Regions from separate parts of the Exiguobacterium sp. 9-2 genome, predicted to be linked through region 3. Evidence: riboswitches for the same ligand, from Rfam matches in the RefSeq annotation. Region 3 holds a riboswitch; each other region holds the start of a gene.
The links. A riboswitch is a leader RNA that binds a small molecule or an ion and turns the genes downstream of it on or off. The one in region 3 is predicted to bind S-adenosylmethionine.
Positions count from the first base shown of each region.

Region 1: linked by a shared signal. The riboswitch ahead of VJ374_RS14940 (Na+/H+ antiporter NhaC family protein) and the one ahead of VJ374_RS15685 (amino acid permease) in region 3 are both predicted to bind S-adenosylmethionine.
Region 2: linked by a shared signal. The riboswitch ahead of VJ374_RS12570 (methionine ABC transporter ATP-binding protein) and the one ahead of VJ374_RS15685 (amino acid permease) in region 3 are both predicted to bind S-adenosylmethionine.

Region 1 covers NZ_CP142850.1:2,850,681-2,853,959, reverse strand. Annotated here, with positions in the region: gene VJ374_RS14945 (hypothetical protein) at 147-350, shown strand; gene VJ374_RS14940 (Na+/H+ antiporter NhaC family protein) at 390-1,700, opposite strand; SAM riboswitch class I at 1,784-1,890, opposite strand; partial or broken gene VJ374_RS14935 (metal ABC transporter solute-binding protein, Zn/Mn family) at 1,960-2,973, opposite strand; gene VJ374_RS14930 (alpha/beta hydrolase) at 3,160-3,279, shown strand, end outside.
Region 2 covers NZ_CP142850.1:2,393,059-2,396,337, reverse strand. Annotated here, with positions in the region: gene VJ374_RS12580 (PLP-dependent cysteine synthase family protein) at 1-456, shown strand, start outside; gene VJ374_RS12575 (bifunctional cystathionine gamma-lyase/homocysteine desulfhydrase) at 449-1,615, shown strand; SAM riboswitch class I at 1,673-1,777, shown strand; gene VJ374_RS12570 (methionine ABC transporter ATP-binding protein) at 1,856-2,878, shown strand; gene VJ374_RS12565 (methionine ABC transporter permease) at 2,875-3,279, shown strand, end outside.
Region 3 covers NZ_CP142850.1:3,003,170-3,006,448, reverse strand. Annotated here, with positions in the region: gene VJ374_RS15690 (polysaccharide pyruvyl transferase family protein) at 1-1,415, shown strand, start outside; SAM riboswitch class I at 1,524-1,625, shown strand; gene VJ374_RS15685 (amino acid permease) at 1,703-3,106, shown strand; gene mmuM (homocysteine S-methyltransferase) at 3,081-3,279, shown strand, end outside.

The DNA of each region.
Region 1 (3,279 bases), 150 kb from region 3:
TCATAAAACGTAGTTTAGATTTGCTCGTTTAGTTTAGCACGAACGAACGAAACCGTCCGTTTCCATGCTCATGGAGGAATAGAATGGGTTAAAATAAAAGAGAATTCATCACATCTGACCGTATGTCAGAAAGAGGGGGAGAAAGGATGGCTCAAAAGAATAAAAAGCTATCAAAGGGAGCTTGGCTTAGTATTAGTGCCTTGTTGGTCACGCAAGCAGTTAGCCTATTTTTCAGTGCACGAAAATCAGGACGTAACCCGTGGGTATGGGGAGGCGCGGGACTCCTTCAGTTTCCACTTCCAGCAATCGCGTATTTGATTTTAGAACGACAAGCGAAGCAGAAAAAATAATGAAACAGGTCCGATCACCATGATCGGACCTGTCGTTGGTTAAGAAGAGATTTTTTCCTGTTGAGCAACTGATTTTTTCGGACGTGGGAAACCAAAGATGATGGCAATCGATCCACAGACGAAGAGCAGGAACGGATAGAACAGATACGGAATCAGTTCTGGTGAAGCTGTCTTCGTCAACTCTGCTGCGATCAGCAGTTGTGCCCCATACGGAATGATGCCTTGAATACCACAAGAGAAGATATCAAGAATACTCGCTGATTTCTTGCGGTCGATTTCATACGTATCAGCGATTTCAGCCGCGAGTGGTCCAGCGACGAGAATCGAGATCGTATTGTTCGCCGTTGCGAGGTTCGTCGCACTGACGAGTGCTGCCATACTGAATTCAGCACCGCGACGCTGTGAAATCTTGCGCGTCAACGTCTCTTTCAAGTAGGCGATTCCGCCATTGAACGTGATCAAACTGACGAGACCACCCATGAGGAGTGTCAAGATGGAAATCTCTGCCATGCCCATCATTCCTTCAGACATCGAAAGGACGAACCCACTTAAGCCAAAGCTACCGTCGATCATACCGATGATTCCAGTAAGCAATGTGCCACCGACGAGAACAAGAATGACATTGACACCAAATAGTGCAAGGACGATGACGGCGAGATACGGAATTAATTTGTAGAACTCGAATGCTTTAGCTGCTGCCGCATCGCCAGAACCAGAAACGAACGCGAGTAAGATGACCGTTAAGACGGCAGCCGGGAGAACGATCATGAAGTTCGTCCGGAATTTATCGCGCATGTTCGTTTTTTGTGTCCGAACGGCAGCGATTGTCGTATCCGAGATGAACGACAAGTTATCACCGAACATCGAACCACCAACGACTGACGCTGCTGCGATCGCAACGTTGATACCTGTTGCTTCATGAATACCGAAGGCAATCGGTGCGAGAGCGGCAATCGTTCCTGTCGAGGTACCCATTGCCATCGAGATGAATGCTGCGATAACAAATATCCCACTCATCAGGAGTGAAGGAGGTAAGAACGTCAAAGCAGCATTGACAGTTGCTTCAATTGCGCCGATCGCTTCCGCTGTTCCAGAGAACGCACCGGCTAATAAGAAAATGAAGACCATGATCATGATATCAGGATTTCCGGCACCGGTTGCGATACGTTCGACCGTTTGATTGATCGATCCTTTCGTCATGATTGCAGCAAAGATCAACGCGATCAAAGCGGCGATCAGAATCGGAAATTTGTAAAAATCGTCATAGAAGATACCGGCTCCGATGAAGAGGACCAGGAATACGACGAGCGGAAGCAGTGCCCATTTGTTAGGCGTAATCGTTTCTTTCATTGTTGATACCTCATTTCTCAAAGATACAAAAAAAGACCCCTTCGCAAGAAAGAAGGAGGTCTTTATGAAATAAAAAGACGCTCTTCTTATCTCTCAAGCTTTCGCTTGCTGGATTTGGCACAGTACGAATCAAATCGTCGCCGCTGCCGAAACATCATTGGGCCAGTCCCTCCGTTTCTCGCGATAAAAAGAAGTCATTCAATTGTTGTAAAACACGTTTCTTACCGTACCGCATTGAGTAACGCGTGTCAACTGTACTTTACTGAAGTGCCTGTTCTAACGTCTGGACGTTTTCTTCCATCAATTTGAAATACGAGCTATTTTGTTGCGATTTCGTCACCGACTCGAGGTTATGGATCGTCACGGATTTAGCTCCGATTTCTTTTTGGATGACACGCGCAACCTTTGGTGAAACCGTTTCTTCGAACGCGACGTATTTCAAATCATGCATCCGCGCTCTTTTTCAAAAAGCAGCCAGTTGCTTTTGTGACGGTTCATCGGAAGGGGAAATTCCGGCGATTGGAAGCTGCGTGAAACCATATCGTTCGGCGAGGTAACCGTAAGCTGCATGTGTGACGAGAAGTTCTTTTTTTGATCCGTCAGCGACGGCTTGCTTGAACTCTTTATCGAGTGCGTCAGCTTGCTGATCGAACGCTTTCAAGTTTTTTTCGAATGTTGCTTTGTCTTTTGGTACTTCTTTTGATAAGGCGACTGTGATAGAACGTGCCATTGCTTTGGCGTTGACAGGATCAAGCCAGACGTGTGGATCGTATTTTCCATGATCGTGTTCTTCCTCTTCGTGAGCATGTTCATCAGTTGCGTGATCATCGTGCCCTGCTTCTTCGTGCGCATGCTCATCTTCTGTATGTCCCTCTTCTTCATGTGCGTGAAGCGTAGCATCCGATTCCAGCAAAGTGACATCCTTACTCGTCTCGACGAACCGGACGTCCGTGCCTTTTAGACTCTCTTGGATTTTTTTTGAATAGGGTTCAAGTGTCGTACCCGTCAAAAGGAAAAGGTCACCTTTGGCAATCTCAGTGAGTTGCTTTGACGTCGGTTCATAGGAGTGCGGATCTGCTCCAGGTGGGACGATCATCTTGACGTTGACTTGATTACCACCGATTTCACGGGCAATGGCAGCTGTTGCGAACGTCGATGTATAGATTTCCGTCTTTTTATCATCTGAAGTCGATGAATCGGTGTTTGATCCACAAGCTGCGAGGATACTTGCGCTCGCGAATGCGACCGTTAAAGCAGGAATGATTTTTTTCATTATATGTTACCTCCGTTATTAAAACGTAATTATTCCGATTTGGACTTTTTCACTATAGCGGAACGTTTGAGAAGCGTCAAGTACGAATACCGAGACGTTCGACTTCTTTTAAAACGGGGTAAAAGGATAAAAAAGTGAAGGAATTGGTACGTCTTTTGGAGGTGATCAAGTGAAACGTGAAACTGCATGCATGGCTATGGGGGGGGAGCTGCATTACTAACGACGGCAGCTGCGGGAGCAAGTATCTGGAATAATTACGGTGCATTACTTCGGTGGACTGAACCCGCCTTGCCAATCACAGAAAAA
Region 2 (3,279 bases), 610 kb from region 3:
CTCGGTCCTGAGCTGATTGCGGACTTACCGCATATCGACTGGTTCGTTGCCGGTTGTGGTTCAGGTGGTACGTTCGCCGGAACAGCGGACTTCTTAAAACAACGTCTCGGTACAAAAGCAGCAATCGTCGAACCGGAAGGCTCCGTCTTGAACGGTGGTCCAGCCGGTCCGCATAAGACAGAAGGTATCGGTACAGCGAAATGGCCAAGCCTCGTTCCGCGTGAACTCGTTGATGAGATTCATACGATTTCTGACCGTGATGCATTTGACGCGGTTCATACACTCGCTGCTCGCGAAGGATTACTCGTCGGTAGCTCAGCAGGGGCAGCGCTCGTTGCTGCGCTTGATATCGCAAAGCGTCACCCCGGCAGTACGATCGTCACCGTCTTCGCAGACAGTGCCGAACGCTATTTAAGCCAACAAATCTTTGAAAAGGTGGACGAAACTCATGCGTAAGAAGACAGCATTGATTCATGGAGGAACAGGTGTCGATCGGGCAACAGGAGCCGTTACACCACCAATCTATCAAACAAGCACATACAAGCAAGATAAAATCGGTCAACTTAAGGACGGATACGAATACTCACGGACAGCGAACCCGACACGGACGAGCATCGAACGATTGATTGCGGATCTTGAAGGCGGCGCACGTGGTTTTGCCTTCGGTTCTGGGATGGCAGCGATTCATGCCGTCTTCCACTTGCTTGAGTCTGGCGACCACATCGTCATGACAGATGATGTCTACGGTGGTACGTTCCGCTTGATGCAACGCGTCTTACCGAAGTTCAACATTCAAGTGACATTCGTCGATACGACGGACCTTGCAGCAACGGAAGCAGCGATCCAAGACAACACGAAGATCGTCTACGTCGAAACACCGACGAACCCGTTGTTGAAAGTAACGGACATCGCAGCGATCGCAACGATCGCCAAACGTCACGATCTTAAACTCGTCGTCGACAACACGTTCGCGACACCATATCATCAACAACCACTCGCGCTCGGTGCAGACATCGTCTTGCACAGTGCGACGAAATACATCGGCGGACACTCGGACGTCGTCGCTGGACTTGTCGTCGTCAAAGATGATGCGCTCGGCGAAGAGATGCACTTCATCCAAAACTCGACAGGCGGCGTGCTTGGACCGCAAGACAGCTTCTTGCTCGTCCGTGGTCTTCGTACACTCGGTATCCGGATGGATGCGATCGAAGAGACAGCCCATGATCTCGTTGCGTTCTTGCAAGCGCAAGACATCGTCTCGAACATCTTCTACCCAGGACTTGCATCGCATCCTGGTCACGACATCCAAGCGAAACAAGCGACTGGATTTGGTGGGATGATCAGCTTTGATGTCGGTTCAGCAGCGAACGCAGAAAAACTCGTCGAGGCGACACATTTCTTCACACTTGCTGAGAGTCTTGGTGCCGTCGAGAGCCTGATTTCCGTTCCGGCACGGATGACGCACGCGTCGATCCCAGCAGAACGTCGCGCAGAACTCGGCATCACGGACGGTCTCGTCCGGATTTCAGTTGGACTTGAGGATGCGGAAGATTTGAAAGAAGACTTAACGCGTGCTTTCACGTTCCTCGAAAAAGTTTCTGAAAAAACTGTTTGACAACAAAAATAACCCCTGCTAATATTCAGAATATATTCTACAAACTTAATACCGAAACTCTTATCGAGAGTGGTGGAGGGACTGGCCCGATGAAACCCGGCAACCGCGGATCTGATCCGAAGTGGTGCTAATTCCAGCAGACAAAAGTCTGGGAGATGAGAGCAAATGGTTTTGTGTACTGAAAAGTGCGCGCGTTTGCTCTAAAACGCGCGCACTTTTTTTATTTTAGGAGGGACAGTTGTGATTCGTTTACAAGACGTAGGAAAGATTTATCGCTCAAAGCGCGGAGCGGTCGAAGCCGTCGCGAATGTCGATCTGACAATCGAGCGCGGTGAAATTTTTGGAATAATCGGTTATTCCGGAGCAGGGAAATCGACCTTGATCCGATTGCTGAATATGCTTGAGGCACCGACGAGTGGTTCGATCCAAATCGATGGTGTCGAAATGACATCGCTGAAACCTAGAGAATTACGGGGCGTCCGCAAGAATGTCTCGATGGTCTTCCAGCACTTCAACTTACTTTGGTCACGAACAGTTGAAGAGAACATCATGTTCCCACTCGAACTTGGTGGCTTTCCGAAGGCACGCCGCAAGGAACGGGTCGCGGAACTGATCCAACTCGTTGGTTTGGATGGACGCGAAAAAGCCTATCCGTCGCAATTATCCGGTGGTCAAAAGCAACGTGTCGGTATCGCTCGGGCACTGGCATCGAACCCGGACGTTCTCTTATGTGACGAGGCAACAAGTGCACTCGATCCGAAAACAACGGACTCGATTCTTGAGTTACTCGTCGACATCAATGAAAAATTGAAACTGACGATCGTCTTGATCACACACGAGATGCACGTCATTCAAAAAATCTGTCACCGGGTCGCCGTCATGGAGGCCGGTAAAATCGTCGAACAAGGACCGGTCGCAGAAGTCTTCCGTCATCCGAAGCAAGCGATGACGAAGGAATTCGTCAAACAATTGACGTCGCCATCGGAAAACGAGTTGACGTTCGCGAAACTCCGCGAACGCTACCCAACCGGAAAAATCGTTCAGTTGACATTCGTCGGATCGACGGCGGAAAGTCCGATCCTCGCGGAAGTCATGAAGGATTCACCCGTCCTGTTCAATATCATCGGCGGAAACGTCGGTCAATCACAGGAAGGGGCGCTCGGTACGCTGTTCATTCAGTTAATCGGGGAAACAGAAGCAACACAAGCGGTCATCACGAAGCTTCAAGCCAGTGATGTTGAAGTGGAGGTGGATCACCGATGATTTCATTCTTTGACAACCTAGACTGGGACATGGTGTGGGAAGCGACAGGCAGTACGATCTATATGACGGCAGTCGCTGGTCTTTCGACATTCGTTCTCGGTTTGATCATTGGTTTATTATTGTTTGCGACAAATGAAGAATTGTTGTTCAAAAATCGGGCGTTTTATTCGATCTTGAGCTTGATCGTTAACGTCTTCCGTTCGATTCCGTTCATCATCTTACTGATCTTATTGATTCCATTTACGAAAGCAGTCGTCGGTTCGTTCCTCGGACCAACAGCAGCATTACCGGCACTGATTTTAGGAGCCGCACCGTTCTACGGTCGGATGGTTGAACTCGCACTTCGCGAAGTCGATAAAGGTGTCATCGAGGCAGCTGAATCGATGGGCGCGACGAAGTTC
Region 3 (3,279 bases):
CTCCTTATTTGATGAAACATAATTCCATTGGAGGAAACGTTGGAAATCTCATTTATCAATACAGTATCTTTCGGACGTTGATGACAGAAGGTACGACGATTACACCGGACTATTACTATTACGATGAAGAACGGGCGGACGAAATCAATGCCAACTTTGATCTTTATGTCATTCCGTTAGCGGATGCATTCCGAAAAGAATTCGTACCGACGTTGCGGAAGTACACCCGCCTTATCAAGAAATTAAAAATTCCAGTCGTCGTCATCGGTGTAGGCTTACGTGCACCGTTTGAACCAGATCTAGACGGCGGATTCCCGTTCGATGAAGATGTCAAAGCATTCGTCAGCGCTGTACTTGAGCGCTCAAGCATGCTTGGTCTTCGTGGGGAAATCACGTCGAAATACTTGACGCGTCTTGGTTTTCGCGAAGGCATTGATCATCGTGTCATCGGATGTCCTTCGATGTACGCGTTTGGTCGCGACTTACATATTCGTGAAACGAACATTACGCCCGAGTCGATGATTACGGTCAACTCGTCACGTTTAGCACCACAAAATGTTCTTGATTTCATTACGCGCGGAATGGAAGAGTATCCGAATCATTACTTCATTCCCCAATGGATGAAGGAACTGAAATTGACGTATACAGGAACGCATCCGATCGCAGATTTGTCCGTGACGAACTATCCGGTGAAGATGTCGGATCCTGCTTACATGAACGATCGTGTTCGTTTCTTCTTGAACGCACAAACATGGTTCGATTTCATCGGGCAGGCAGACCTCAGTTTTGGTGCGCGCTTGCATGGAAATATCACAGCAACGCTTGCGGGTACGCCGAGTATCCTCATTCCAAAGGATGCACGAATGCGCGAACTAACGGATTATCATCAGTTGACGCATATTTGGGCGAACGACATCAAAGCGGATACACAATTATCCGACGTCGTAGCCAATGCTGATTTCCAAAGTCCAGTACGTGTTCAAGCACGTAACTTCGACAACTTCGTTGACTTCTTGAACGTGAATGATCTTGAACACATTTACCAAGAGACGAATTATCCTGAGAATGTGCCGTTTGACCGTCAAATGGCGCAAGCGGAACTACTTCCACCGGTTCAACCGATTTCTGGCGTGAGTCTCGAAGAAGCAGTCGCCCGTTTCGAACGGTTCTTCCCGGAACAAGAGAAGAAGATCGCGGATGCGCAAAAACAGGCAAAAGCGCAATTGGCCGAAAAAGATAAGAAAATCAAAGCATTGCAGAAACAAACAACGACGACTCAAAAAGATCAGGAAATTGCGGCGCTCAAAGCGCAACTGGCTGCCCAAACGAAGAAAATGAAGCACCAGCAAGGGACATTGAACCGAAAAGCGGTTCGGGCAGCCTTAAAGACAGCGGATCTATTCGCAAAAAAATAAAGTGTTCTAACATTCCGGGTCATTACGATACGGAATGTTTTTTGGTAGGAGTATTCTGAATTGCGTTGACAATCCGGAAAAGACTTGATAGGGTTAGGAACAATTACATACTTATCCAGAGAGGTGGAGGGACTGGCCCTATGAAACCTCAGCAACAGGTCGAAAGATACTGTGCTAATTCCTGCGGGTGTTGCACCCGATCGATAAGATTTCCGAATTGTCGACCGACGCATCCGTGAGGATGCGTTTTTTGTTTGAAATAGGTGGAACGAGGAGGAAATGGATTCATGAAAACGAGCGGAGCGTTTCGACGCAAGATGGAATCACGTCATCTGATCATGCTGTCGTTAGGAGGCGTCATTGGAACAGGATTATTTTTAAGTACAGGTTATACGTTGGAACAAGCGGGACGTGTCGGAACGATTTTGTCGTATTTGATCGGAGCCGTCGTCGTCTACTTAGTCATGTTAAGTCTCGGTGAACTCGCTGTGCACATGCCGGAAACCGGATCATTCCATAAGTACGCAACGAAGTATATCGGACCCGGTACCGGTTATACGGTGGCCTGGCTCTACTGGCTGACGTGGACGGTCGCCCTTGGTTCAGAATTCACGGCAGCAGGCATTTTAATGCAACGTTGGTTCCCGTCGATTCCAGTCTGGGTGTTCAGTGCATTATTCGCTGCGATGATCCTTGGTATCAACGTCTTGAAGGTCCGCGTATTTGCTGAAGTCGAGTTTTGGTTCTCCGCCATTAAGGTCGTAACGATCATTGCTTTCATTTTACTTGGTGCGGGAGCCATCGTTGGCTTCATCCCATTACAAGATGGTAGCCCAGCCTCATTCTTTTCTTCCTTAACGGAAGGAGGATTGTTTCCAAATGGGGCATTTGCGATCTTCATGACGATGCTTGCCGTGAACTTTGCTTACTCAGGAACGGAATTGATCGGCGTCGCAGCGGGTGAAGCGGTCGATCCGAAGCGGACGATTCCGCTTGCGATCCGAACAACGATTTTGCGACTCGTCCTCTTTTTCGTCGGTACGATCATTGTATTAGCCGTCTTATTGCCAACGGAAGGGAAGGGCGTGCTCGAAAGTCCATTCGTCGCGGTGTTCGAACGAATCGGGATTCCGTATGCGGCAGACGTGATGAACTTCGTCATTCTGACAGCGATCTTATCGGCAGCGAACTCTGGGCTTTACGCTGCCTCCCGGATGCTTTGGTCGCTTGCGAACGAACGCATGATTCCGCGTTTCTTCGCCCAGGTGACGCCAAGTGGGGTTCCACTTCGAGCTGTTTTGTTCAGCATGCTTGGTGGAGGACTTGCTTTGCTTTCTAGCATCTATGCAGCAGGAAGTGTCTATATCGCGCTCGTCTCGATTTCCGGTCTTGCTGTTGTCATCGTCTGGATGAGTATCAGCGTTGCGCAGTATCGCTTCCGGAAACAATTCCTCCGCGAAGGGCATACGGTCGACGAATTGGTCTATCGTACACCACTCTTTCCATTGGTACCGATCGCCGCTTTCGTCGTCTGTTTGATTTCCCTGATTGGTATCGGATTTGATCCGACGCAACGAGTCGCCTTGTATTGCGGTATCCCATTCATCGTGATCTGTTATGTCGTTCATGCGTTCACGAATTCTTCTCAGAAACGGAGTGTTGAAAATGTCCCGAATCAAAAATCCAGTTGATCAACGATTACAGGAAGTTCCTTTCCTGATTTTAGATGGTGCGCTTGCGACTGAACTCGAACAAAAGGGATTCGACCTGAACGATCCACTCTGGTCGGCACGCCTCTTAATCGAAGCACCGGAACAGATTGAGCGTGTCCATCACGATTACTTTGAAGTGGGCGCCGATGTTG